Regions from separate parts of the Mesorhizobium sp. M0816 genome, predicted to be linked through region 2. Evidence: predicted binding sites of a transcription regulator. Region 2 holds the regulator's gene; each other region holds the start of a gene.

Region 1 (9,713 bases), on a different contig from region 2:
AATGTGCGGGTCGTCGTCGGCGACCAGTATGTGGTGCGGCATCAAATCAGCGGCCCGGCATGAAGGGTTCGGACATCGGAGGAACCACGAACGGGCCACGCCTGTCGAGGGCGCGGTTGAGCCGCCAGTCACGAAAGCTCCAGCCCCGCCAGTTTTCCTGACCGGCGCGGAAGCGTGCTTCGTCCTGTGCATACCAGCCGGCGAGTTCGCGGATGGAGGCATCCTCCGCGGAAACCGTCCTGCTCTGGTGCCGGACGAAGCGATCGAGCGCCGGCAAGGCGCCGGGCCCGAGCGAGCGCAGGTACCAGACGTCGAGATGGGTGCCTTGGCCGGTCATTTCGAAGCAATGGTCGACATTGTAGTTGGCGATCAGCGCGGCAAAGTTGATGAACGAGCAGGCATAGAGCGTCGCCGATAGCGTCAGAAGATTGGCGGAAAGCAGCCATTCGTTGGACTTTTCGCGCGCGATGCGGGCTATGATCAGGACAAGGCCCGCCGCCACCAGCCCCATCCAGACGAAGGCGGCGACACGCCAATAGGTCAGCGCATAGATACCGATATAGAGATCGAGCCGCAGGATCGACGAGATCACCAGGAGGATGTTCTGCGCCACCCAGGCATAAACCAGCCGGCGGATGAGCGGATCACCGGAGGTCGCACTTCCCGGCCGCAGCGCCGCCAGCACGAAGCCGGCGGCCAGCAGCGCCGTGACGATCAGCGGATAAGCGCCGCGATGCGCGTAGGTGGCATAGGTCAGCCCGTCGGGAAGCGCGATGCCGCCCCACAGATAGGTGGCGTCGAGTGCGCTCTGCACCGCGAACAGGATGTTGAAGACGACGAGCGCGCGGAGGATAGCGGCCTTGCCGAAGACGATGTCCTCGATGGTGGGACTTATGGCTGGCCTCGTAGGTGTGCTGGCAGGCGTTCCCAACCGGGGAATATGCCGGAGAAACCGCGGCAGGCGCGGCCGCAGAAAGGCCCATAGGCCGACGAGCACGGACAGCCAGAAGGCAAGACGCGGCAACTGCGTGAGGTTGAGCAGGGCGAAGAGATCAATCAGTGAAAACCAGTATTCGATGACCGGATTGGCGGCGCCGAACAGCGCGAGAAACACTGCGCCGAGGCCCAGCGGCATGACCCAGACGGCGATCGCCGCAAGGCGCACGCGCCGCCGGCCAAGCCGCCGCGCCGCCATGCGCCAGCGGAAGAAATCCAGGACGAGCCGAAATGGCGTTGCAAGCAGGAACAGCGAGAGTTGGCCGGCAATACGGGCAAGGCCGCGCCGCAACCGTCCGGCCAGTGAAAGCGCGAAGATGGCCGTCGCCGCCAGCGCGATCGAGACGGACAGTGCGCTGACATTTTCCACAAGCGGCAGCAGCGCCATAAACAGCGCAACCGGCTTGAACCAGAACCTGCCATCGTTGAAGGCGCCGAGAGGATGGAGAGCCATGCTCGCCGCTGCAATCGCAACGCCGAACAGGAAAAGCGTGATGCCCGCCGGTTGGCCATAGAAGAAAAAATCGGCCAGCGCGACGAGCAGGACGGCAACGCCGAAGCGGTTGCAATAGCTCGGCGCCGCCGAGAGGAATACTGTCATGATCGGGCTTTCTCGGCGGCTTTGATGCGGCCGGTGGGCGGGGATTTCCGGACGAAAGGGAGGAGGTTTACCGAAGTCCGGGGCGGATCGACGAGCCACCAGCTTTCGCGGCGAAGCCGGTATGGCAGGGACCAACGGGAGTTCGTTCGCTCTTGCATGCCGCCCTTGTCGCATCCGGTCGGGTGGCAAGCGGGGCGGAGACGAGGAGATTTTCCGAAATTGCGTGCAGTTTTTATGCACGGCTTGCCTCGGCCGGCTGCAGACGGCATAGATCGGAGATGACCACCGAAAGCTACCGCCCGCGCCGCTCGGTGCTTTACGTCCCGGCTTCGAACGACAAGGCGCTGGCCAAGATCCAATCGCTGGCCTGCGATACCGTCGTCATCGATCTCGAGGACGCCGTCGCCCCGGCCGACAAGCCTTCCGCGCGCGAAAAGCTGGCGGCGATTTTCGCCGGCCATTCCAACCGGCGCTGCGAGATGGTGGTGCGCATCAATGCGCTGTCGAGCGAATGGGGCGCCGACGATCTGCCGGCCGCGGCAAAATGCACGCCCGACGCCATCCTGCTGCCCAAGGTCGACACGCCGCGCGACATCCTCGAGGCCGGCGACGTGCTCGACGACAATTTTATCGCGGACGAGGTCAAGCTGTGGGCGATGATCGAGACGCCCAAGGCGCTGCTCAATATCGGGCCGATCGCCGAGCTCGGCCGCGACCCAGCCTCTCGCCTGGTTTGTTTCGTTGCCGGAACGAACGACCTGATCAAGGACACCGGCATTCTCGCCACGCCCGATCGGCGCTATCTCGTGCCATGGCTGATGCAAATGGTGCTCGCGGCGCGTGCCGGCGGCCTCGACCTGCTCGATGGCGTCTTCAATGATTTTCGCGATATGGACGGGTTTGCGCGCGAGTGCACGGAAGCGGCCGCCATGGGTTTTGACGGCAAGTCGCTGATCCACCCAGCTCAGATCGAAGCCGCGAACCGCGCCTTTGCACCGTCGCCCGAAGCAATAGCCGAGGCGCGCGCGGTCAAGGATGCCTTCGCGTTCGCCGAAAATGCCGGTAGGGCGGTAGTTGCGCTGAACGGCAAGATGGTCGAGCGGCTGCATCTGGCGCAGGCCGAAAAACTGCTGGCGAAGGCCGCCGCTGTTCGCGCATGACTAACGTAACTGACGACAGGATTGAAGAATGAAACTCTACCGCTTTCTGTCCGGCCCGGACGATGCCAGCTTCTGCCACAAGGTGACGGCGGCGCTGAACAAGGGCTGGCACCTGTTCGGCTCGCCGACCTATGCCTATGACAAGGAGGCCAAGACCATGCGCTGCGGCCAGGCGGTGGTGAAGGATATCGAGGGCCAGGAATACGGCCCCGACACCAAGCTCAGCGATTGGTAGACGCTGAAATCGCGGCGAGATGTCCGCGGGACAGCGCCCCCCTCTGTCCTGCCGGACATCTCCCCCACGCGGGGGGAGATCGGCCATCATCCCGGGCTTCGCCAAATCTCAATGTTAGAAAGAGGGCGCGGTCGGCGAAGCTGCCAATCTCCCCCCAAGTGGGGGAGATGTCCGGCAGGACAGAGGGGGGCGCGAAGGAATGAGACGTCGGACTGTTGCGTAACCTCAGCCGATCGGCACCCCCTACTCCGCCGCTTCTTCGATCTTCTCCATGTCGTCGTCCGACAGGCCGAAATGGTGGCCGATCTCGTGGATCAGCACATGGGTGACGATGTCGCCCAGCGTTTCCTCGTTCTCGGCCCAATAGTCGAGGATGGCGCGGCGATAGAGCGTGATGCGGTTCGGCCCCTCGCCGGTCTGCGGGTTCCAGCGCTCGGCGATGCCGCGCCCCTCGAACAGGCCGAGCAGGTCGAAGGGCGTTTCCAGCGAAAGGTCGTCCATGATCTCGTCGGTCGGGAATTCGGCGATCTGAATGACGATCTCGCCGGTCAACTTGCGAAAGTCCTCCGGCAGATGGGCATAGGCCTCCAGCGCCAAGAGCTCAATTTCCTCCATCGTTGGCGAAAGCTGGTCGTGCCAGATGCGTGTTTGGTAGATGCGAGCCATGCTTTGTCCTTTGATCCCGGCATATAGGCTTTCAGGCCGGACTCGGCAAATAGCGGGGCTGCCGCCTTTGCCCCAGGATCATAAGCAGGAATAAATTCAGCGTGTCGTAATTCGCGTACGCGCTAAGGAGGTGGTACCGTGCTGAACAAATTTCGAGCCGATGAGTCGGCGGAAATGGTGGAAGGCGCGTCCTAGAGTTCCGCGACACCTTTCTTGCCCCTCGGGAAGGTTTGGTGGTGGTGATTGAGGTCTACCTAGACGAATCTGGCACTGACCATGACTCGCAAATTCTTTCCGTATCCGCCGTTTGGGCTTCAAAAGAAGACTGGCAGATCTGGACCCTCGATTGGATCGTGGCGAAGGCGCCGATAAAAATTCACCACTCGGTCGATTGCCATAACAGGCATGGGGAGTACGAAGGGTGGACCCGCGAAAAGCGAGATAGACACGTCAAGTGCATCCTGCCGGTAGTCAAAAACCACTACATTCGGGGCATTATCGCCGCCGTCGACAGGCGGAAACTGAGCGAGGTCTTGGCTCACAAACATAGCTTAGCCATCAAGCCGGAAGACATGGTACGCGGCTGGTACTACATCTGCCTGCAATGGGCCCTTCGCAGCACGTGGGAGAAACTCGCATCGGAAGGCCACGATAACATCGCATTCGTCCATGAAGCCAACCAGTACAGCGCGGCGGCGACTGAGGCGTTCCAGCAAGTCCAGCGGCATTTTCCGGGAAAATCGGCGACTTTCAATTTCGGCTCAAAAACCAGGCACCCACCGCTTCAATGCGCAGACGTATTGGCATATGAGGGGAACCATCAAATGAGGAATTTTCGCGGTCCCCTACGAAAACCCCTCCAAGCTATCGACCCTAGCTTCAGCCGCTTTAGCTTTCGCAAATATGACGATGAAGAAGTCGATCAAATCGCCGACTTTACCGCCCAATATTTGAGACGTGTCGCTTCAGAATTGGCTTCAGGCTAGAGTCAAAAGCCGCCCCTTTTTTATGAACCCAGCCTCCCGAGCGGTTTCCTTGAAAAGCTCGGGTTGCTCTTTCTGGGAATAAATTCCCCATGACTCCGCTTGACTCTTCGAGCGGCCTCTGGAATCTATAGGGAACATAACAGGAACAATTGTGAGTGGAAGCTGACCGTCATGGCGACAAGCGCCGTGGCGCGGGAGACTGTTTTTGCCCTGCGCCGCCAGATCGCGAAGATCGAAGGGACCTTGCCCGAGCGCCTGGAGGCGCCGGCCAGTTCGTCGTTTGACGCGGATGTCCCTCGTCAGAGTCTGACACCCTCTCGGCATCCGACACCCGCTCGGAATCTGACCATTGTCCGGCGCGGCCTCGCCGTGGCGCCGCCCGATGCGTTTTTGCGCACCGGCGCCGAGCGCCTCGATGCTGCGCTGAGCGGCGGCCTGCCGAAGGCGGCGGTGAGCGAGTTTCATGGCGCCGCGACCCGCGATGCCGGGGCCGTTGCCGGTTTTGCCTTGTCGCTCGTCAGCCTGATCCTCAGCCAGGGGCCGCGATTGCCGGTGCTGTGGATCGGCACATCCGAGGTTTTCCGCGAGGCCGGCTTTCCCTATGCCAGGGGGCTTCACGCCTTCTTCGGCATCGAGCCGGAGCAATTGCTGTTTTCCGAGGCGCCAAGGCTGCTCGATGCGCTGTGGATCGCCGAGGAGGCTGCCCGGATGACGGCGCTGGCCGCCGTCATCCTCGAAATCCGCGGCAGCCCGCAGCGGCTTGACCTCACCGCGACGCGGCGGCTGCACGCCCGCGCGCAGAGTGCGGGCCGGCCGCTGTTCCTGCTGCGCCAGGCCGGCGAGCCCGAACCGACGGCAGCGCCCGTCCGCCTCATCCTGTCGGCGGCACCGGCGGCAACGCGTAAGACGCTTGCCGGGCCGCTCGCCGGCTCGATCGGCCGATCCGCCTTCACCGTCGCCATCGGCAAGAGCCGCACGGCCTTGCCCGGAAAATTCACACTGGAGTGGAACCCCGATGAACGCATATTCGAAGAAAGACGGGGCGAGCAAGGAAGGTCTCAGGAATGGGCCCCAGAACGGCCAAAGAATCCTATCCCTGTGGTTTCCGCATCTCGCCGCCGAGAGGATCCTGCGGCAGCGTCTGGGGCGGTCCTGGCGTTCCCGGCCGTCGGATCACCTGCCGCTGGTGATCAGTCACCGCGACCGGAACGCCCAGCGCATCGCCGCCCTCGACGAGCGGGCCGAGGCGCTTAATCTGAAGCGCGGCATGGGCATAGCCGACGCACGCGCCATGCATCCCTCGATCGACATCGTGGAGGCCGATCCGGAGGCCGACCGGCGCCTGCTCGAAGGCCTCGCCGACTGGTGCGACCGCTATACCCCGCTGGTGGCGCTTGACGGGACCGACGGCCTCTATCTCGACGTCACCGGCTGCACCCATCTTTTCGGCGGCGAACGCTCGATGCTGGACGATATCCTGTCGCGTTTTTTCCATCAGGGCTTCGATGTCCGCGCCGGGCTTGCCGCCACGCCTGGTGCTGCCTGGGCGGCGGCGCGGTTTGCTGGCGACCGCATCGTGCCCGATGGTGAGGAGGAAGCGCTTCTCGCGCCCTTGCCGCTGGCGGCGCTGCGCATCGACCCGGAGGTACGCGCCAGCCTCGAAAGCGTCGGCCTGCGCACGGCGGGCGCCGTCATGGCGGCACCGCGCGCGCCGCTGGCCCGCCGCTTCGGCGCATCGCTGCTCTTGCGCCTCGACCAGGCGCTTGGCCGCCTCGAGGAGGCCGTGTCGCCGCGCCTGCCGGTGGCACCGCTTTCGGTCGAGCGTCACCTTGCCGAGCCGATCATGCTGACCGAGGACATCGAGCGGCTGACCGGCATGCTGGCGACCACCTTGAAGAGCGACCTCGAGCGTCGCGGCGAGGGCGCAAGGCGGCTGGCGCTGCTGCTTTTCCGCGTCGATGGCGGCGTCAGCCGCATCGCCGTCGGCACCTCGCGGCCTCTGCGCGAGCCGCGGCTGATCCAGAAATTGTTCCACGAAAGGCTTGCCGCGCTCGAACAGGATATCGACGCCGGCTATGGCTTCGATCTTGTGCGCCTTTCGGTGCTGACCGCCGCCGCCTTCGACATGCAGCAGGCCGACCTTGCCGGCGAGACGAGCGACGACGGTGCCGATATCGCGCTTTTTGCCGACCGCATTCGCGCCCGGCTCGGCGAAGGCGCGGTCTTGAAGACGGTCGCCGTCGAGAGCCATTTGCCGGAGCGCGCCGTCGCCACCCTTCCCTTCACGGAGGCGCCGCAGAGAAGCTCGCCGCCGAAGCAGCCGGACAAGGCGAAGGACGCTCCCACGACCGTCTTCCAGCCGGAACGGCCGATCCGGCTTTTCCGTTCGCCCGAGCCGATCGAGGTGCCGGCCACCGAAATGCCGGAAGGCCCGCCTTTGAACTTCCGCTGGCGGCGCGCGCTCTATCGGGTCGCGCGCGCCGAAGGGCCGGAGCGCATCGCGCCGGAATGGTGGCGAGGGGCGGCGGGACGAGAAGATGCCCCGACCCGGGATTATTTCCGCATCGAGGATGCCGACGGCCGCCGTTACTGGCTCTATCGCCAGGGCCTTTACGGCGCCTCGCAGCCCTCGCCGCGCTGGTTCATGCATGGGATCTTCGCATGAATGCGCTGACGGCCAACCCCTATGCCGAATTCGGCATCCAGTCGAACTTCTCGTTTCTGCGCGGTGCCTCGAAACCGGAGGAGCTGGTGGTCGCGGCAAAATTCCTGGGGTTTTCGGCGATCGGTCTCGCCGACCGCAACACGGTGGCGGGCGTGGTGCGCGCCTGGCAGCAGGCCAAGGTGGAGGGTGTTTCCTATCATCCCGGCTGCCGCCTGGTTTTTTGCGACGGCACGCCGGACATCCTCGCCTACCCGCAGGATCGCAAGGGTTGGGGTCATCTCTGCCGCATGCTGACGCGGGCCAATCTGCGAGACGAGAACGAAAAAGGGGCGACGCTCCTCAAACAGAACGATCTTCTCGAATGGGGCGATCTCCTGTCGCTCGCCATACTGCCGGATGTGTCGGCGGACGCGGAAACCAGCCTCGCACTCCTTAGCCGGCTCAAGGATCGTTTCGGTGAAAACCTGCGGCTTGCGGTTTCGCCGGATTACCGCGGCAACGACCGCTTCCGTATCGAGCAGGCGGCGGCGATGGCGGAGCTGGCCGGCATCCCGTTGATGGCGACCAACGATGTTCTCTACCATACGTCGGAACGGCGCCCGCTGCAGGACGTGCTGACGGCGATCCGCCTCAATGTGCCCGTCGCCGAGGTGGGGCTGGAGTTGGCGGCCAATGCCGAGCGTCACTTAAAGCCGCCGCTGGAGATGGCACGGCTTTTCCGCAGGCATCCGCAAGCGCTGGCGGAAACGCTGCGTTTTGCCGGCGAGCTGACCTTCTCGCTCAGTGACCTGCAATACAACTATCCCGACGAGCCGACGGAATCGGGTCTTGGGCCGCAGGCCGAACTGGAAAGGCTGGCCAAGGAGGGAGCCGCCATCCGCTACCCCTCGGGCGTGCCCGCTTTTGTGACGCAGCGCATCGAGGAGGAGCTCGCTCTGATCGAGCGTCTGAACTACGCGCGCTATTTCCTGACTGTCCACGACATCGTCAAATTCGCCCGCAGCCAGAACATTCTCTGCCAGGGGCGCGGCTCTGCCGCCAACTCGATCGTCTGCTTCTGCATTGGCATCACCGAAGTCGGCCCGGACAAGATCGAAACGCTTTTCGAACGCTTCATTTCCGAGGAAAGAAACGAGCCGCCCGACATCGACGTCGATTTCGAGCATGAAAAGCGCGAGGAGGTCATCCAGTACATCTATTCCAAATACAGCACCAAGCGCACCGCGCTGGCCGCCGCCGTCGTCAGCTACCGGGGCCGCTCGGCGATGCGCGAAGTGGCCAAGGCGATGGGCCTGTCGGACGACGTCCGGGGCGCGCTGTCCAGTTCGATCTGGGGCTGGTCGACCTCGGAGCTCGGCGAAAAGGAGACAAAGGCCGGCGGCCTCGATCAGACCGATCCATCGACAAGGCATGTGATCGAATGCGCCAACGAGATCATGGGCTTTCCCCGTCATTTGTCGCAGCATGTCGGCGGTTTCGTCATCACCCGCGACCGGCTCGACGAGATCGTGCCCATCGTCAAGACGGCGATGGACGAGCGCAAGATGGTCGAGTGGGACAAGGACGATCTCGACGCGGTGAAAATCCTTAAAGTGGACGTGCTGGCGCTCGGCATGCTGACCTGCCTGCAGCGCGCCTTCACGCTGCTCCAGGATCATTACCCGCAGGCGCGAGACGCGTATGGCCGGCCCTATGTGCTGGCCACGCTGCCTGCCGAGGACAGGCACGTCTACGACATGATCTGCCGTGCCGACACGATCGGCGTCTTCCAGATCGAATCGCGCGCGCAGATGTCGATGCTGCCGCGGCTGCGGCCGAAAAGCTTTTACGACCTCGTCATCGAGGTGGCGATCGTGCGGCCCGGCCCGATCCAAGGCGACATGGTCCACCCTTATCTGCGCCGCCGGCAAGGCAAGGAAAAACCCGAATATCCCAAGCCGGAACTGGAAAAAATACTCGGCAGGACGCTGGGCGTGCCGCTGTTCCAGGAGCAGGCGATGAAGATCGCCATCGTTGCTGGCGGCTTCAGGCCGGGCGAGGCCGATGAACTGCGCCGCGCCATGGCGACATTCAAGCGCACCGGCACGATCGGCAATTACCGCAAGAGAATGGTCGACGGCATGGTCGCCAAGGGCTACGAAAAAGACTTCGCCGAGCGCTGCTTCAAGCAGATCGAGGGTTTTGGCGAATACGGCTTTCCCGAGAGCCACGCCGCCTCCTTCGCCCTGCTGGTCTATGCCTCCTGCTGGTTCAAGACCTTCTATCCCGACCTGTTCTGCGCCGCGATCCTGAATTCCCAGCCGATGGGGTTTTACCAGCCGGCCCAGCTTGTCCGCGACGCGCATGACCACGGCGTCGAGATCCGCGAGGTCGACGTCAATTTTTCCGGCTGGGATTGCGCCTT
Region 2 (9,713 bases):
AAGTGCATGACGAGGCTGAAATGGAACGCGCGCTGCAGCTGTCGTCGCGGCTGATCGGAATCAACAACCGCAATCTCCGGACCTTCGAAACCAGCCTACAGACCTCGGAGCGGCTGGTAGCGATGGTGCAGGCCGACCGCCATCTGGTCAGCGAGAGCGGTATCTTTTCGCACGACGATTGCCGCCGGCTGGAGCAGAGCGGCATTGCGACTTTCCTGGTCGGCGAGAGCCTGATGCGCCAGCAGGACGTGGCCGCGGCAACGCGCCTGCTGTTGACGGGCAAGGCGCCGGCAGAGGCCGTTTGAGGATGGCGGCCGCCCTCACTCATCTTGGCGCGCAGGGCGAAGCCAACATGGTCGATGTCGGCGACAAGGCTGAGACGGTGCGCACGGCAGTCGCAGAAGGTTTTGTCGCGATGCGGCCCGAGACGCTGGACATGATCCTCGCCGGCGACGCCAAGAAGGGCGACGTGCTGGGCACAGCGCGCATTGCCGGCATCATGGCGGCCAAGAAGACGCATGAACTGATCCCGCTTTGCCATCCGCTGCTGCTGACCAGGATATCTGTCGATATCGAGGCGGACGCCGCGCTGCCCGGCCTGAAGGTGACAGCATTGACCCGCGTCACCGGCAAGACCGGCGTTGAGATGGAGGCTCTGAGTGCCGTCTCGGTCGCTTGCCTGACCATCTACGACATGGCCAAGGCGGTCGACCGCGCCATGGTCATCTCCGGCATCAGGCTGGTTGAAAAGACCGGCGGCAAATCCGGCGACTACAAGATCACCGGAGACGGGGCCACCGAGGCAGGCCGATAATGGCGCTGGTCCCAGTTGCCGAGGCGCTCGAGCGCCTGCTGGACGGCGCAGCAGCGCTGCCGGGCGAACGCGTCGCACTGCTGGATGCCGCCGACCGCGTGCTGGTGGAGCCGGTTGTGGCGCTCCGCACCCAGCCGCCGTTCAACGCCTCCGCCATGGACGGCTATGCCGTGCGGGCGGCCGATATCGCGTCCGTACCGGCAAGGCTTTCGGTGGTCGGCATGGCGCCGGCCGGACGCGGCTTTGCCGGAACGGTGCAGCAGCGGCAGGCCGTGCGCATCTTTACCGGCGCGCCGCTTCCCGAAGGCGCCGACACTATCGTCATCCAGGAGAACGTCCGCGATCTCGGTGGCGGCAGCGTCGAAGTGACGGAACCGACGGTGCAGGGGCGCAACATCCGCCGCCTCGGGCTCGATTTCGCCAAGAGCGATGTCCTGCTGCCCAAAGGCCGCCTGCTCGACCCGGCGGCCTTGTCGCTGGCGGCATCGGCCAATCACCCCGAGGTGCGCGTGGTCAAACGGCCGCTGGTCGCCATCATCGCCACCGGCGACGAATTGCTGCCGCCGGGCAGCGATGTTGGCCCCGACCAGATCATCTCCTCCAACGCCTATGGTGTCGCCGCTGCCGCACAGTCGGTCGGTGCGCGCGCGCTCGACCTTGGCATCGCGCCGGACCGCAGGGAGGCGATCGCTGCGCTGGTTGAAAAGGCCGTGAAGGCTGGCGCGAACGTCATCGTCACGCTGGGCGGTGCCTCGGTCGGTGACCACGACTTCGTCCATGACGTGCTGACCGGGCAAGGCATGACGCTCGATTTCTGGAAGATCGCCATGCGGCCGGGCAAGCCACTGATGTTCGGGCGGCTGGGAGACATTCGCTGCATCGGCCTGCCCGGCAATCCGGTGGCAAGCCTGGTCTGCACTCAGCTCTTCCTGAAGCCGCTGCTGGCGCGGCTCGGTGGCCGCGCCTTTCAGCAGGATATACGTCGGGCACGGCTCGGTGCTGCCATGCCGGCCAACGATCTCAGGCAAGATTATGTGCGGGCTGTTGTCATAGATGACACCGGTACGCTCGTGGCGACGCCGTTCGGCATCCAGGACTCCTCGATGCTGAAAATGCTGGCCGATGCCAACGGGCTGATCGTTCGCGCGCCGTTCGCTCCTGCCGCGGCGGCGGGCTCCCCCTGCGACGTACTGATGCTACGCTGAACCTGCCTCACTCCGAAATCAAGGTCCGGGTCAGCGGATGGTCTGGATCGGCCAAACCGTCGATGATGTTGAAATGATGCCGGTCAGGCTCGACCACCGAGCTGGTCGCGGTACCCAGGCCGATCCAGATGTTGGCCAGCAACGCGCTCTGACGCAGGAATTCGGCGCGCTCGCCGCCGCCGGCCCAGCAGGTCAGGCGGGCCTTGTCCATCGGGCGCAGCAGCACCGGACTTTCGGCCTGCGCCTCGGCCTCATCGATCGCCAGCGTCTCGTTCATGCCGGTGCGCATGATCGGGCGCAAATCGTGCACCCCCGAGATCGACACCACGTGACGAACGCGCCGGACCACTTCGGGCGCCAGCGGCGTCGTCGCCGTAACCATCCGGCTAACAAGATGGCCGCCGGCCGAGTGTCCGGTCAGCATCAGCGGCCCTGGAACCATCGCCGCCGCCTTGCCGATCGCCGCGCCGACTTCCTTGACGATGCCGCCAATGCGTATCTGCGGACAGAGCGTGTAGGACGGCATCGCCACCGCATAGCCGCGATCAACAGGGCCAGTGGCAAGATGCGACCAGAAACTCTTGTCGAATGCCATCCAGTAGCCGCCATGAACGAACACCACGAGTCCCTTGGGCTTGATGGCCGGCAGGAAAAGATCGAGCCGGTTGCGTGGGTTGTCGCCATAGGCCATGTCGAGCCGCGCCCTGCCCTCGGTCGAAAGCACGTCGCGGAAAACCCGCGCGGGCTCGATCCAGGCCGCCGGCCAGCGATCGCTGCCGGCTATGTTGGCGCCGTTGGCATAGGCGTTGTCCCAATCGGCAATGTGACGTTCGAACACCCTGCGCCCTCCCTGGCAATATAGCCTTGCAACGTAGCCGTGAGCATCGCGCGGCGCGTCGTCGCCAGCCTCACGATTCCAGCTCTCGCATCAATCTCAAGTGACAGCCGCCTTGATGGCGAAGCGCGCTTCCTTCCACGCACCGGTGCGCAGGATGTCCTCAAGCACTTCGACGGCCTGCCAGACATCGGCATAGCCGACATAGAGCGGGGTGAAGCCGAAGCGCATGGTCGATGGCGCGCGAAAATCGCCGATCACGCCACGTTCGATCAGCGCGCGCATGACCTGGTAGCCATGCTCATGCATGAATGAAATCTGGCTGCCGCGTTTTTCCCCATCGCGCGTGCTTTCGAGCGTGAGCCCGTAAGTGCCGCACTTTGCCTCGACAAGCTCGATGAACAGATCCGCCAGTGCGATGCTCTTCTTGCGCACCGCCGTCATGTCGACATCGTTCCAGATGTCGAGCGCGCCCTTCAGCGTGCGCATCGACAGGACCGGCTGCGTGCCGCACAGAAACCGGCGGATGCCGGTGCCGGCCGCATAGCCTGGCTCGAAGGCGAAGGGCCGTGCATGGCCCCACCAGCCGGTGAGCGGCTGCTGGATGTCGGAAAGATGCCGCTCAGCCGCATAGATGAAGGCAGGCGCGCCCGGGCCGCCATTCAGATATTTGTAGGTGCAGCCAACGGCAAAATCGGCGTTTGCCTTGTCGAGTTCGACTGGCATCGCGCCGGCGGTGTGGCAGAGATCCCAGACGATCATCGCCCCGGCTTCCTGAGCCCTGCGCGTCAGCGCCGGCATGTCGCGCAGTTCGCCCGACTTATAGTTGACGTGGTTGACCAGCACCACGGCGGTGCGTTCGTCGATCAGCTCTTCGATGGTCGGCGCGTCGACCCCCGAGAGGCGCAGCAGCGTATCTTTTCGCGTCGAAACCACACCCTCGGCCATGTAGAGGTCCGTCGGAAAACTATCGCCCTCGGCGACGATGACCTGCCGCTCCGGTCGCATGGCCATGGCGGCGTGCAGCAGCTTGTAGATGTTGACCGATGTCGTGTCGCAGACCACCGTCTGGCCGGCCGCGGCACCGATCAGGCGCCCGAGCTGGTCGCCAAGTTCAAGCGGCATGTTGAACCAGCCGGCCGTGTTCCATGCGCGGATGAGATCATGCGACCATTCTTCGGTCGCGGCCTTGTGCAGTTCATCGAAAGCGGCACGTGAAGCAGCTCCTAGCGAATTGCCGTCGAGATAGATCACTCCTTGCGGCAACACAAAGCGGTCGCGCATCGCGCGCAACGGATCCGCGGCATCCATCGCCTTTATGGCCACGAGATCGGGAATTCCTGTCATGATTTGTCTGCTCCCCCAAGATCCAACGCAACGCCGGACACGCATCGACTGTTCTTCCATTACCTGGTTGCGCGCAGCAAGGCTCCACCGGCGAGAAGCAGCCTGACCAGGCGGTGGAAACCGGGACTTAACCCGAGGTTGGCGTTTTGAATTCGTTTCGTTCACGGTGCATTGACCAAACCGCACAGTCGATACGGGTTCAATTCCGTGCCTTTTGCCGACCGACGGCCGATGCCAGTGCCGCCTTCTAGGAGGCCAGAAGGGCGCAAACGAAAGCAGAATCAAGGCGATGAGGCTCGCGGCGGTGAAAATGCGGTACGCCGGTAGGGGACGTCGTTTGTTTCCCGAGCCTTAACGCATTCATTAAACTTTAAACAGTTGCGGAACACAACTGGAACAGATAGTGTTTGTTCTGGGTTTGTTTTTCTGATTCTGTTGGGGGTCGCTATGCTGACACGCAAACAACACGAACTGCTTATGTTCATCCACGAAAGGTTGAAGGAAAGCGGTATCCCGCCTTCATTCGACGAGATGAAGGAAGCGCTCGATCTGGCTTCCAAATCCGGAATCCACCGGCTGATTACGGCGCTGGAGGAGCGCGGCTTCATTCGCCGTTTGCCCAACCGGGCCCGTGCGCTGGAGGTGCTACGCCTGCCTGACTCGATCGCCCCCGGCCTCAATGCGGCACGCAAGTTCTCGCCGAGTGTCATCCAGGGCAGCCTTGGGCAAGGCGCCCCTCGGCAGGGCAAGCCGACATCGTCGCGTGTCCCTGCAGCCGGCAATGACGACGATGTCGTCGCCGCCGTTTCGATCCCGGTAATGGGCCGCATCGCGGCCGGTGTGCCGATCGATGCCATCCAGCACCAGACGCATTCGATTTCGGTGCCGCCGGATATGATCATGGGCGGCGAGCATTATGCGCTCGAGGTCAAAGGCGATTCGATGATCGAGGCTGGCATTTTCGACGGCGACACGGTGATCATCCGCAATGCCGATACGGCGAGCCCCGGTGAGATCGTGGTGGCACTGGTCGACGAGGAGGAAGCGACGCTGAAGCGGTTCCGCCGCAAGGGCGCCTCGATCGCCCTGGAAGCCGCCAATCCGGCCTACGAGACGCGCATCTTCGGACCAGACAGGGTCAAGGTGCAGGGCAAGCTCGTCGGACTGATCCGCCGCTACTGAGCTCCGCCCTTGGCGCCGGCTTTGGGGTTGTCGGCCCTGCGGTATGGCGGCAGGCCCCGTGCCGCGCGTGAAAATTTCCGCTGCACGTGCCAGGGCCGGTATGATTTTTCGACGGCGAAGCGGATCTCGGCGCGTGTTGCCGCTTGTGGATCGAAATAGACGGCGGCACTTCCCGCGCGCGCCAGTTGCCGTTTGGTGACGACGAGGACCAGCCGGTCGTAGTAGCAGGGGTTATGGGCGGTGGCGTCGTCGATGACGATCAAGCTGGCAAAGGCGCAGGCTGGCCGCGCAGTATCGCGGTCCTTGGCTTGCGCGATGATCGCGCCGGATGGATGCCTGGCAAGGCAGAGGCCGTCCGTGCAAATGAACGGCATGCCCGGCGGTAGGTCGGCCGGATCGGCAATGTCGAATTGCGGGTCGTTCTTTCCAGGCGTTTCCGGCGCGACGATGGCCTCTGATGTGAGCGCGCGTTTCCAGTTGTCGATGGTGAACTCATTCGGGCGTGCCCGGTTGACCGCGAGTTCACCGCTGCCGATCGGCAGCGCGACCAGCCGCGCGTCCTCCGAGACCAATACGTCGGGTATGCGTGTCTGCGTTGTCGTCAGCAAGCCGGCGAGCGCAAAAGGAAGTGCCGCCAGCCGCAACCAGGTCGTCGCCATGCTGGCAATGACGAGGGCGATCGTCACCAGAAGGACGGATCTCAGCGAAATCAGCCCGACCGCATCGATCGGCGAGCGCTCCGAGATCCACCCGGACAGGGCGATCATCGCCGTCAGCCCCTTGCCCATGACATAGAGGAAAGGGCCATCCGCACCGAACGGCATCGCCAGCGCGCTGAGAACGGCGAAGGGCATGACGACCAGTGAGACGATGGGCATGATGGCCAGATTGGCGAACAGGCTGAGCGGCGCCACGCGCTGGAAATGCCATATGGCGAAAAGCGCCGTGGCGCTCCCTGCAATGATCGAGGTCATCGCCAGACCGCACATGCCCAACAGGACCTTTCGAGTGGCAAAGCGTAGCGGCGACCGCCGCGGTGGCGGCGTGGTGGCCCTGCCGGCGCGGTAATCGGACCAGCCTGCATAGGCGCCGACAAGGGCCGCCGTCGCGGCGAAGGACATCTGGAAACTCGGACCGACCACCTCGTGCGGCGACACCAGGATGACCGCGATGGCCGAGATCGCCAGGTTGCGCATGGTGAGCGCGGCCCGGTCGAACAGCACGGCGATAAGCATCACCGCCAGCATGATGAAGCTGCGTTCGGCCGCAACGACAATGCCGGAAAAGACGAGGTAGGCCGCAATCGAAAAAAGCGCGGCGGCCGCGGCATATTTCTTGACCGGCCGTCGCGATGAGAAATCGGGAAACAGCGCAAAGGCACCCCGCAGCAGCGCCATGATGGTGCCGGCGACCAACGCCATATGCAGCCCCGAGATGGAGATGATGTGGTAGATGCCGGTGCGCCGCATCGCTTCGTTGATCTCCTCGGGAATGCCGGCGCGCACGCCGACGATCAGCGCAGCAGCAATCTCGCCCTCGGCACCGCCGATGCGGCTGCGGATATGGTCGGCGATCGATTCGCGCGCGTCTTCGATCGCGGAAGAAAGCTGCGCGGCAAGCGGCATGCTGCCCGACGACACGACTTTCGGATTGCCGAGAAAAAAGCCGCTGCCGCCGATACCGGCGAAATAGCTGTCGAAGGAGAAATCATAGCTGTCGGGCCGCACCGGGCCGGTCGGCGGCAGCAGCCGCACATAGCCGGTGATCTCGGAACCGGCGGTCAGCTCAGCCGGTATCTTCATCGCCGAAACGCGGACCCGTTCCGGCATGTAGCGCAGTGTCGGCCTGGCCGTTGAGATCACATCGATTGTCAGCCTGATGCGGCCGCTCGCCATGGGCTCGTACGATACGACGCGACCCGTCAGCCGCGTCGAGATTTCGGAGCCGAGCATATGCGTTCCGACACGCCATGTCTCGAACTTGGCGGCAAGTACGCCAAGCGCGCAGAGCAGCGCCACCATGAAGCACAGGCGCGTCCTGGGCCATGACCGCGAGACGACGGCACAAAGGGCCGCGAGGAGCGCGATTGCGATCGGCTGTGGAAAGGCCGGCTCCACCGACAGCCCGAAATATACGACCACCCCGCATGCGAGGAACACCGGCACCAGCAGGAAGGCGATGCCGCGGTCGAGTTCCAGGCCGGCTGCCGAGGTTACGCTGTTGCGGATACGGGACGGTGACGGGAGGCGGAAACGCCTAGGCAGGCGTACGATGGGCTCGCCCGCGGGCACGAGAACCGTTGCTGGGTCGCTGGCCGGCAGCGACGGAGCATCGAAGCGCGGAGCGGGTAGCAATGCCGGTGCCGGCAGGACAGGCGGGGGTGCGGCAAACAGCAAGCGTTCGCTGACGCCGCTGCCAACGTCCTCGCCCTCGCCCGCACCACGGCCTCGCACAGCCATCGGGTCTGCCCCTTGCGCCCTCGACCTCCTATGCTACATGAACGCGCAACGCGCGAAAGTCCGCAAACCCACTTCCTTCGCCCGCCTGAGAGTTCCATGCCCGATAAGGTCGTCACCCGTTTTGCCCCCTCGCCCACCGGCTATCTGCACATTGGCGGCGCGCGCACGGCGCTGTTCAACTGGCTGTATGCCAAGCACACAGGCGGCACGATGCTGCTGCGCATCGAGGACACCGACCGCGAGCGCTCCACCGATGCGGCAAGCGCGGCCATTCTCGACGGGCTTTCCTGGCTTGGCCTGACATGGGACGGCGAGCCGGTGTCGCAGTTCGAGCGTGCGCCGCGCCATCGCGAGGTGGCCGAGGAACTCGTTCGTATGGGCAAGGCCTATTATTGTTATGCGACGCCTGCCGAGCTAGAGGCAATGCGCGAGAGCGCACGGGCCAAGGGGCTGCCTCCCCGCTATGATGGACGCTGGCGCGACCGCGACCCGTCGGAGGCGCCGCCCGGCGCCAAGGGGGCGATCCGCATCAAGGCGCCGACAGACGGCGAGACGGTGGTGCATGACCGCGTCCAGGGCGACGTGCGCTTTCCCAACAAGGATCTCGACGATTTCATTATTCTGCGCTCGGACGGCAATCCCACCTACATGCATGCCGTCGTCGTCGACGATCACGACATGGGCATCACCCACATCATCCGCGGCGACGATCATTTGACCAACGCCGCACGCCAGACCGTAATCTATCAGGCCATGGGCTGGGAGGTGCCGTCGATGTCGCATATCCCGCTGATCCACGGTGCCGACGGCGCCAAGCTGTCGAAGCGGCACGGTGCGCTTGGCGTCGAAGCCTATCGCGCCATGGGCTACCTGCCGGAGGCGCTGCTCAACTATCTGGCGAGGCTTGGCTGGAGCCACGGCGACGATGAGATCATGTCGATCGCCGACATGATTGCATGGTTCGACATTGGCGACGTCAACAAGGGCGCCGCCCGTTTCGACTTCGCCAAGCTCGAGGCGCTTAACGGCGTGCATATGCGCCGGATGAACGACGCGGCGCTGCTCGACATCTTCATCGCCACTCTGCCCTATCTTGAAGGCGGCCCGGCAATCGCGGCGCGCCTCGACGACAGACGCAGGGCGCAACTGCTTGCCGCTTTGCCGGGCCTGAAGGAGCGCGCCAAGACGCTGGTCGAACTTGTTGAAGGGGCTGCATTCCTTTTCGTCGAGCGGCCGCTGCCGGTCGACGAGAAGGCGGCGGCGCTGCTCAGCGGTGAGGCGCGCGCGATCCTGCGGGGCGCTCATGCGGCACTAGCCACGGTTTCGGAGTGGTCTGCCGCCTCAGCCGAAGCCGCGATCCGCGACTATGCGCAGGCCGCCAGCCATAAACTCGGCGCCGTGGCCCAACCTTTGCGCGCCGCGCTCACCGGCAAAAGTACCTCGCCAGGTGTCTTCGATGTGCTGGCCGTGCTTGGCCGCGAGGAAAGCCTGGCGCGGATCGCTGATCAAATCGATTAGCAAACTGGCCCAAGAAGATTGGCATTGAAAGGTGTGTTTCGCAGTGCAACATTGGGTCTTGGCCTAATCTGCCGCGCAGATTTAATTGCGGGCGCAAATGTGCGTATTCCGATGTTTTTGACGTGTTGGGTTCAGATATTTTGCCTTTGCCGGCCTGAGGAAACAAAAAGGAGTTTGCTATGACCGAACCTGCGACAAAAATGGAATTTGGCGGCAAAACCCAGGCATCGACGGCCAAACTGGAACTCGGCGGCAAAATCCATGAATTCAAGATACGAAGTGGTTCGGTAGGACCTGACGTCATCGACATCGGTTCGCTCTACAACACCGCCGGCGTCTTTACCTACGATCCC
Region 3 (9,713 bases), on a different contig from region 2:
GCCTGGATCATCGATCCAAAGATATCCGGGTTGATCTTTTTCCAATCGAGATTGCCAATGTGCAGCAGATAGGAACGCGCAATCTTGCTGAAGCGAGGCACATCGGTGCTGCCCGAAAAAAGGCCGCCGTTCACATAAGGAAACACGTCAGCCCATCGGGGCAGCTTCGCGCCCGCCCTCTCGGTGGTCTTGGTGTTCATGGCCCGGAATAGCTCGCCGATTACCGCATGTGTGTCGGCGGAATCCCTGGCGCTCATTCGCTCGATCGTGTCTGTGAAGAGGCCTGACTGCATGAAAATGTCGGTGTCTTCGGCGAAAAAGCAGAAGATTAGCCGAGCCATGAAGTGGTTCATGTCCTGGCGGCGCGCGCCCGTGCCCCACTCCGGGTTCTCCTTCAAGAGCTCGACATAAAGTCGGTTCAGTCGGCCCGTAGCCCGTATATCGAACGAACTTTCTCGGATTTGCTGAACGGTGGTGATACCCGCAAGTGGCAGGAAAAACCCAAAGTGGTCCGGGAAGTCCGGATAGGCGCAAGCTACTGTCTCACCGCTCGTCAGGTCCTCGGCCTCAAACACCTCGCCGTCCGTCGCCAGCACGAACTTTGCCTTCGCCCTGACCGTCGCCGGGCTAGCCCTGAGGGATGCCAGCGTCTTGCCGACCTCGCCTACCGGCGATACGGCGATGTGAATATTGCTGGTCTGGAGAACGCCGCCCACGTCCGACTTATTCGATGCGCCAGCGCGCAACCGCTTTAGCGTGGTATCCTTGTTGCCGAAGGCTTGGAGGAACAGGTATGGGAACTCCTCCCTGTCAAACGGCTGCTCCGCTAGGGCCGATATAGCCTGTTCAATTTCCACCGCGTTCATCGGCTACGCTCTCCAACTGTACAGCTGGGGCAAGAGATGGTCGGTTCGATCACTGGCAATGTCCTTTGTCCCTCAAGATTTACCCCAAATCCAAGATGTATGTATTCAGTCACGAACGGCCGGTGCTTACAAAACAAGCACTGGGCTAAGCTGCCACCTGGGGCAACTCATCCCACCGCGTGGTGAAACACGGCGATTTCCGGTCGAACTTGGTAGACCAGAATCGTTTCAGGCCCATCGCTGCCGGCACAAGCGTGTCCCGGCCAAATCGCCCATTGACGGCATCCATCGCTGTATTCAGCCTAACCCGCTCACCCCGATCGATAATGGCCAGCAAGGACGTTTGCACCATGGTAGCGGGCACCAGTTCGGTCAACATGATACCGGCCTTGGCGTAACGGTATCCACTACGCCAAGCGGCGGCGGCCGCGGTCGTCGTTGCCGCAACCAGCTCAAGGGCATCGTCGGTCGGCTCTAAAAACGCAATCGCCTTGCCTGTGTGGCTCCATTTGTCGCCATTGAAGGCGTTGGTGTGCATGAACACGAAGCCCTGCACGGCACAGAGTCCGTGCCGGCGCAGTTTCTCGGCTGCTCGCGTCGCATAGGCCGCCACCGCCTGCTGCATCTCGACGAGCGAGGTCACTGGCCTGCCGAAGCTGCGCGTCACCGCAATCCCCTTCCGACCGGCCGGCAGGGTTTCCAAGGCAAGACAGGCAATGCCGTTCAGTTCATGGATCATGCGCTCGCCCACGACGGTGAGCAGTTGGCGGCCCCGTTTCGGGTCCAGCGCCCGCAGTTGGCCAACAGTTTCGACCCCGATCGCCTTGAGTTTGGCAGCCGAGGCAGCACCTACACCCCACAAGTCGTTTACCGGCGTTGCCGGTAGGTACTTCTCCCGGACACCAGCGTTGCTGAAATCGCACACCCCGTTGAGCTCCGCATTGGTCTTGGCGGTTCGGTTGGCAAGCTTGGCCAGCGTCTTGGTCGGCCCGATGCCGACGCAGGTCGGGATGCCGGTCCAGGTCCGCACGGTCTGCCGCAGGTTCTGCCCATAGGCGACATAGTCGCTGCCGCCAAGGCCGGTGATGTCGAGGAAGCTCTCGTCGATTGAGTAGACCTCCACCTCCGGTGCAAACTGATGGTAGATCTCATTCATCCGCCGGCTCATATCCCCGTAAAGCGTGTAGTTGCTGCTGAACACCTCCACCCGGTTCTTGCGGCATAGGTCGCGAATTTTGAAGTACGGCGCGCCCATGGCGATGCCGAGTGCCTTCGCCTCAGGCGTTCTGGCGACCGCACAGCCGTCATTGTTGGACAGCACAATCACCGGCCGGCCATTAAGCGCCGGTGCAAAGGCGCGCTCGCAGCTGCAGTAGAAACTGTTGCCGTCAATCAGCGCGTACACCCGCCCTACGCGCGGGGCTTGTGCAGCGTCCACGTGACCACCCCCCAGATTTCGACCTGGGAAACGTCATCCATCGGAAACGCCTGCATGTCTTTGTTGGCAAAGGTGGCTCGGCGGATTGCCACGCCGAAACAATTTCAGGCTGGTCTCGCCGTTGATCACGGCCACGACCACCATGCCGTCCTTCGGCTTGACGCTCCGGTCCACCACCACAACGTCGCCATCATAGATGCCGACATCGCGCATCGAACTCCCTGCCACGCGCCACAGGAACGTTGCGGGTCTATTTTTGACGAGGATGCGGGTGAGATCCAGTTCTCCGTCGAGGAAATCGTCGGCGGGGCTGGGAAAGCCCGCACAGATTCGGGTGCCCATCACAGGAAGCACGATCGGCCAGTCCGCTGGTTGGCCAACATAGATAAGATGCGAATGACTGTCGTGCATGCGTCGAACATAACAGGAACATATTCCTGCGCCAACGAATTTGATTGCGGTTACCGAAATCGAACACCCGTTCCGGCGGGCGACAAGTCGCGGGCTGAGCCTGTCCCGGACTGAGAGCAGCGAAGATAGGGGGCTACTAATGGGCCGCGGGCCTCTCCTTATCCGAGGTCAGAAACATTCCTTGGATCCAATCGATATTGGCAAAGCCGTGCCGCGGAGCTCCCCCTACAAAAAAGGGGCACAAGGCGGAAGCACCGAAATGCCCGCCAGCGGGACGAAGCCAGTTCGGTGCTGGAGAAAGTTCGTGGCCCTGAGACCGGTTCAACAGGGCGGCCGTAGGAGCATCAGCATAGCGCCGCCCGTCAGGCGGGATGAGGGACCGACAGCCCCCGGCGAAGGGCGCCGTATAAAGCGCCACCCAGACGTCGGCTCGCCTCGATGCCGATGGCGGCAGTCAGCCACGGACAGCGGACGTCCCGCGGGCGGTCACCGGAGGTTTCGAAGCACGTGCAAAACTGCATCCAAAACGGCATTCTATTTTTATGGATAATGGAACGAACTTGGCGGAACTGTCTCGCGGAGTCAGACAGTCAGCTAAACACTCTTCCTAGTCTGCCCAACGAGGCACCGCCGTCCTCGTTGCCACCGACGCCATGTTGAGGTTACTCATTGTGGTGTGTTCACAGAACTCTGCTCGAATACGTCTTTACATTCTCTATGAGTTTGCTTACGCCTTCCCCAAGGGTAAGGGGGCTTCAAAAGTGTTTAAGATCATACCGGTTGCTGCCGCTGCCGCGCTTCTCAGCGCGTGCACGGTTGAACAAAACGAAAATTTCCTTCCGCAAGTTATTGGATCCAGTCCCACCGTCGCCGTCCAAGCGCTAGGGCCCGGGGCGTACTCCATCAGCCCTTCATATGGCTATGCAATCTCGACACCAGGTATTTATACCTTTCACAAAGATGGATCGGCTTACCAAATCTGCGAAAATGACATGGGTATCGCAGCAATTAAGGGCCTTTCGACAAAAGTCGCAGACCATGACGACTCTTTAGAAGATAACCTGGCCTCAACAAATTTCGCTCTTTCTGTTCCCGGAATTGGCACAATTACTGCGCCGTACAAGAAAATCAAAGTGGATGGCTACCGCATCACGCACCTTGTGTCTGGCGACTCGCGAAATGCAGCCGATTTCGTTCTAGCCAACCTGGGAACAAGCTGTCGAAAAGACGTTCTCAAAGGGAATCGCCCTTACATGATCGTCACCGAAGTGGCGAATGCAAAGAAAGTATACACGCTTTCTAAGGGCGCGTTCCAAGCGGCATTCGCCGCCGGACCCGCGTCGCTATCGTGGGCCAATCCTGAAATAAAATCCACGACCAGAAGCAACGTCACCTTCGCCATTCAAGGAAAATATATCGCGGCTGGCAGCAAGCGCAAATAGTGATCGGTGGCGCGCTGGCTCTCCGTTTAGTGTCAATGTCGCAGCCTCGGATGGTGTGTCGCATGGAACGTTCAGCTAAATGGAGACGCCGAGGACGGGATTGTAGGGCCCTGATGGTCCCTGCCTTTCTTGCATTCCTTGCTTGGTCGCCTCCCGCCCATTCGGGCGGCGCCACTTTCGATGATGCAACCAAAAAGCAGTTCGAACAGGCCGTTTCTCTGAGGAAGTCCGTGAAGCTGGAGGAGGCCGAGAAGGTGCTCGAACAGATAATGAAATCCAGCATGCAAAACGACGAGGTGGGCATCGTCAACGTTATTAAAGAGAGAGGAACGGTAAAGTTTCTACAGAAGCGGTGGGATTCGGCGGCAAGGTTCCTCGGGATCTATTACGAGTTCAGTTCCGACGACATGGAAGCCCTCGAGATGCTTGGGAAGTCGCTGAGAATGATTGGGCGATATGAGGAGGCGGAGACCGTTTACGAACGAGCCGTCTATCTCGATCCCGACAGCTTCGAGGTGCTGGACGGGCTGCAAAACATTCACAGGAGGCTGGGGGACAACTATCAGGAGTCGGACCGACCAGAGCTCGCTGAGGCGGAGTTCGGCAAGGCGCTCGATATTGTCGCAAAGATGACGAAACTGTCGGAGGGCAAGAACGACGAGCAGTTGCGTGTCTCGAAGTTCGCGAAGGCCAAAATCTTCTACGAGAAGAATAGCTACAGCGAGGCTGTCGCCGCCTATGCAACCATTGTCTCGTCCTATCCCGACTTCAGACCAGCCCAGGAGGAACAGGCGGCCCTTGCGCTGGACTACGCGAAGGCTCGAGGCGGTCCCGCCCAAGTTCAGGCCGCCTTGGACTTATACCGTGCCCTCTACAAGAGTGCCAAGTTGACGGACGAGATCGCTTACAGCGGCGCAGGATTTGCCGAAGCTGCCGCGCGCACGAAGGACCTCCCCGCCGATGTCGTGACCGAAGCGGAAGAGGCCGCGAGGACTGCATTAGTGGATGCGGACCCTAACGATCCCTATCCTCACTACGCGAGCGCCGTGCTGATGTATGCGACCGACGCGAAGGACGATGCGATTAGTCAGTTGAAAGAAGCTATTAAGTTGGAGCGAAAGCGCGCTGCCGATCCGTATCAGAATGACTACGCCAGACTGGTGGAGTACGAAAAACTGATGCAGGCCTGGACCGGCAGCTGAGGCTTATGCGTCGGAGATCCGACTGTTTGCACGGCGCACGACCGCATCGCGTCGAGCGGTGGGTTTCATGTACCTAGCCATCGTTTTCCTCCTGAATACCCACCCCAGAATGGGGGATTCTCTTGGCACGCAATATATAGGATAGGAAGCCCTCGATCTGACTTCAAGTGCCTGAGTGCTAGAGCGTGACTGCTGCCTAACCACAAGGTTACGCCGCTGCACGCACTGTATTATTTTGGTTATGAGATCGACCAAAATCAATATTTGTAACACTGGCAGTATTTTAGCTCTTGCAGATGTGTGAATGATGATGCATGACTTTTGTTGCAAATTCTGTTCATTGCTGGCCGCACTCTAACATGTCTCTTAGTGGGGGATGCTTACATGGAACTTGATCGCCGCCAACTTCTGATGACCGCTGCAGGAACATTGGCTACTTCATCTGCCGCCATATCGTTCGCCCAAGCGAAGACTCCCCGATTGGCGGATCTCACCGACCAGCCATCGAGAAGCGACCTTTATGAGTGGATCGTTAACATAGCAATCGCGAAGCTGCAGCCGGAGGATGAGGTCGACAACACCGGAGGTTCCTATATTCCGGGAGACTTTACTTTTCCCGAGGATTCCAGGACCGATCCCCAGACGAACCTTAAGCGTGAGGGTTATCATTGGGGCGTCGACGTCAGCCACTACTCTGGACGCGTAGATCTCAGGTCCTTGCGCGACGACAAGAACATCAAGTTCGTCTACATAAAGGCTACCCAGGGGACACAGTTCAAGGATAAGAAGTTTGCCGGGTTCTGGTCACAGGTGAAAGCGCTGCCCAAGCATCCGACTAATACGCTTCGCAGGGGCGCCTATCACTTTCTCGCCGCAGGCAAAACCGGAGCCGCCCAGGCGGACACTTTCCTCAACTTCGTGAATTCCCATGGCGGCATCGAAAAGACCGACATGCCTCCCGTGCTCGATCTCGAATGGGATATTGGCAGACCGGCCGGTCCGGACCGCTGGAGGGATTATTCCCCCGATACCATACTCTCGTCAGTGAAGGCCTGGTGCGCGAAGGTGCAGGAGCAAACCAAACGGGTACCGGTCATTTACACGGCGAACTCTTGGTGGCGGGAACGCGGTATCGCACCGAAACGGATTTCCGAGCTCTCGGACTACGGTATCTGGATCGCGGACTACTCCCGGTCGGGGCAGGCCAGTGAAGACCCCAAGGTTCCGGGCGGTGCAAAATGGAAACTCTGGCAGTTCTCAGACAAGGCCAAGGTCGGAGACGCCTACAAAGGGGGTCTGGACGGCAACGTCTTCAAAGGATCTGATGACGAATTCGAGCAGTTCGCGAGTCAATGATCAACCGGCGCGCCTTCCTCGGATGCTGCGCGCTCTGCCTCGCGGGGAAGGCGCATGCCGACGAGCCAACCTTCATCTGTGCTGTCGAGGACAGCGCAGATTCTGACGCCCTGCAGTTTCGACCGGCCGACGGGAATGGGCAAAACCTGACGTTCAAAACGGACCTCGGCCCGCTGACATTCACCCCCTACGGGACGGCCTTTAAAAGCGACATTTGGCTACCCGAGGACAGTGAGACTAAGGACAAGATAACCCTAGGCGTGGCCTTCCTGAACGGTGAGAAACCTCAACACGATATCGTCATGGAATCGGCTCGAATGTGGCTGGCCACGCATATCGGCACTTTCATAGACTTCGACTTCACGGCCAGTGTGGAGAAGGCGAAGATACGCGTCCAAGTGCTTTCTAATCAGAACTGGTCGGCCATCGGCAAACGCGCGAAGACCGTCACCACGCCGTATACGATGTGCTTCAGCGACCTACACCCGGCCAGTATCATGCACGAGTTCGGTCATGCCCTTGGCCTGCAACACGAGCACAGGTTCCCTCAGTCCACGATCGAATGGGACAAAGACGCTGTTTTCGCGGATATGCATCCAAAGGGTTGGAGTGAAGAAACCATCAAGGAGCAGATACTTACAAAACTGGACAAAAGCGCTGTTTGCCTAGCTAGCCCCAACCTCGATAAATCGTCCATCATGATGTACCCTATCAAAGATAAATGGGCTACCATCCTTAACGCTCGCGGCGAACGGGTTGCATTTGTGGTCAATCCTTCCACTATTTCAAACGGTGATGTGGCATGCGTGACGGGACTCTACAAACCTCTGTCCATGTAGGCATTTGTCGGCTTGCGGCCTTTGCTTATATGTTCCTTTCGTTACTTGGCCAATGCAACGCACAATCCGTTCAAAATATTTTTGACGGGGTAGTCTATGTTAGGCTGACCAAGGCGGATGGCAACCTGTTCAGGGAAGGCTCCGGCGTCTTGCTTGGGGCGGACGGCTTCATCTTTACGGCCAAGCACCTTTTTGATGGTTTTGACCCTGCCACAGGCAAGGTCAGCGTATCGTTGAGGGGCGTTAAAACTGCTCTGATCCCTGCTTCCCGTTACCCCGCCGATGCGAGCAGTACAGACATTGCTCTTCTCTACGTCAACCAGACCGAGGTCCGAAATGCCGGGATCGGCACATATTTCCGACTTGGCTGCAACATACCGCCAATCATGGAATCGATCACTGTCGCGGGGTTTCCGGCGGGGGACTCGGCGCCACTACTGGTTCTGCCTGCTGTCGTCACAACCGACATCCTCGACAGCTCGTTTCGAGACTACATGAAGGCAGGAATCGCCGCCGGCATGAGCGGCGGGCCTATATTCTGGCGTGGGTACCTGATCGGGCTGGTCTATGGGGCCGCCCAGAACGTCGAAGCCTTCACGCCCATAAACCAGTCCGGAGAACTGAGAACCGTCGCAAGGGTCGACTGCTACCAGGTGCCGCCAAGCGGCCCGGCGCAGGTCGCGGTCCTCTCGGCGGATCCGAAGAGCCCACCTCCCACCGGTAATGTGCAAAAACCGCCGCAGGCTCCAGCCGGCGCCAAGCCCCGCGTCTTTGTTCAAATCGCGGCAGAGAGCCAGCGCGCCGATGCGACCAAGCTGATCTCTGGGTTGGTTGCCAACGGGATCAACGCGGCGCGGGGCATTGAGAACGTGGGGCTCAAAGGGCCACGATTAGGCGAGATACGCTATTTTTCGGCGGAAGATCGCGCCAACGCCGAAAAGATAAAGGCCGTACTGGACAAGCTTTCGCCTACAATATTTACAATTCGACGCCAGAACATTCCCAATTCTCCACAGAACCTTTTCGAACTGTGGTACCCTCGTGGATAGCTGAGGGTGATAAACCAATGCACGCGCTCGAGATGACTGCAAACTGCCTCGCGGGCGCGGAATGGCTCCTTCTCCGGATCGATAGCCAGTATGTCCAACGCCATCTCATAAATCGGCAAAAAAGCAAAAAAATCAGCCCGTTGCAGAACAGCAACACATTTTTGCCCAAAAATCCTTTAGTAACGACTCGAAATACTTTCGAACCTGCCCTGGATTATTTTTTTGGGAATTATTTCCTATGCATGTTAACATAGCTGCATCGAAAGAACCACCTGGAGCGTTTCAATGACAGAAAATGACTCGATGCAAGGCATCTATACAGATCAAGACATTCATTCTCGTGTTTATGAGAGTCGAATGAAGGGCAGAGTTCGCGTGGATCACAACTACCAAAAAAACGGATTGCCTTCGATCAATGTTTCCAACTGGGAACTTAGCAACGTCGACGAGCTTATTTCAAAGCAAGTTGATTAATTAATCCATTCGCAGTATTCGAAGAGAGGGCACTCCACCCTCTCTTCTTTTTTATGGAACCGACAATGAGCCGCTTCACGCTGGATGGAGACGTTTTTCTTAGGATGGAGACACTGGGCGGCTTTAAGGAAGTCGTTCAAGGAATCTATAACGACTCAGCCCAACGGGTCGGGATTACCCTCCAGTTCGATCCCAATCGGCAAGAATGGGCTCATACGTTTTGGAAGGAAGATATTGCGAGGCTGGAGCCCCAAGTAAAGGGCCCCGCTGACCACCTTAAGCGCGCAGCTTTCTTGGCCTTCTGGCTACGGCGAGAGCCGCCAGTAGCAATATGGGATGATTGTAACGCGGATCCTGAAAACTACGACGTCGAGTATATAATGCAGTACGGACGCGAGTGGTGTGCATTTCGAACCGGCTACGAAATTGCCCTCTTTTTTGAGTGCAATCTTGCGGCAGGCGGTCCATTCGAGCGTAACCGCTACAGCTTGAGCCCGAAGTATCCCCAGGAAGTTTGTACGATGCTCAAGCGCAAGAACGTCTCACCTCATGCCATGTATCTGATCTTCTTGTCTTTGTTTAACCGCCCTTCAGCCAACCGCCTGGGGTCAATGTACTAAGATTTTGTCTTTGACG

The links. The regulator LexA, encoded in region 2, represses DNA repair genes until DNA is damaged. The targets are predictions, from matches to a motif close to TGTTCNNNNTGTGTTCNG.
Region 1: NKI17_RS16515 (metallopeptidase family protein) is a predicted target of LexA. The motif match lies at 3,800-3,817, and genes of this name have one in related genera.
Region 3: NKI17_RS07735 (LexA family protein) is a predicted target of LexA. The motif match lies at 2,719-2,736, and genes of this name have one in related genera.

Annotation. Positions count from the first base shown of each region.
Region 1 covers NZ_JAMYOT010000009.1:172,901-182,613, forward strand. The annotation lists gene NKI17_RS16495 (response regulator transcription factor) at 1-42, opposite strand, end outside; gene NKI17_RS16500 (DUF4153 domain-containing protein) at 47-1,597, opposite strand; gene NKI17_RS16505 (HpcH/HpaI aldolase/citrate lyase family protein) at 1,876-2,757, shown strand; gene NKI17_RS16510 (DUF1737 domain-containing protein) at 2,786-2,992, shown strand; gene NKI17_RS16515 (metallopeptidase family protein) at 3,236-3,658, opposite strand; gene NKI17_RS16520 (DUF3800 domain-containing protein) at 3,892-4,644, shown strand; gene NKI17_RS16525 (ImuA family protein) at 4,816-5,898, shown strand; gene NKI17_RS16530 (DUF6504 family protein) at 5,831-7,309, shown strand; gene NKI17_RS16535 (error-prone DNA polymerase) at 7,306-9,713, shown strand, end outside.
Region 2 covers NZ_JAMYOT010000021.1:85,507-95,219, forward strand. The annotation lists gene trpC (indole-3-glycerol phosphate synthase TrpC) at 1-305, shown strand, start outside; gene moaC (cyclic pyranopterin monophosphate synthase MoaC) at 308-814, shown strand; gene NKI17_RS26810 (molybdopterin molybdotransferase MoeA) at 814-2,019, shown strand; gene NKI17_RS26815 (hormone-sensitive lipase) at 2,027-2,857, opposite strand; gene kynU (kynureninase) at 2,954-4,201, opposite strand; gene lexA (transcriptional repressor LexA) at 4,649-5,383, shown strand; gene NKI17_RS26830 (ComEC/Rec2 family competence protein) at 5,377-7,842, opposite strand; gene gltX (glutamate--tRNA ligase) at 7,939-9,360, shown strand; gene gltA (citrate synthase) at 9,540-9,713, shown strand, end outside.
Region 3 covers NZ_JAMYOT010000004.1:186,378-196,090, reverse strand. The annotation lists gene NKI17_RS07745 (class I SAM-dependent DNA methyltransferase) at 1-866, opposite strand, end outside; gene NKI17_RS07740 (Y-family DNA polymerase) at 1,012-2,304, opposite strand; gene NKI17_RS07735 (LexA family protein) at 2,338-2,715, opposite strand; gene NKI17_RS07730 (hypothetical protein) at 3,477-4,157, shown strand; gene NKI17_RS07725 (tetratricopeptide repeat protein) at 4,271-5,359, shown strand; gene NKI17_RS07720 (glycoside hydrolase family 25 protein) at 5,744-6,715, shown strand; gene NKI17_RS07715 (zinc metalloprotease) at 6,712-7,554, shown strand; gene NKI17_RS07710 (S1 family peptidase) at 7,518-8,603, shown strand; gene NKI17_RS07705 (hypothetical protein) at 8,889-9,077, shown strand; gene NKI17_RS07700 (hypothetical protein) at 9,143-9,697, shown strand.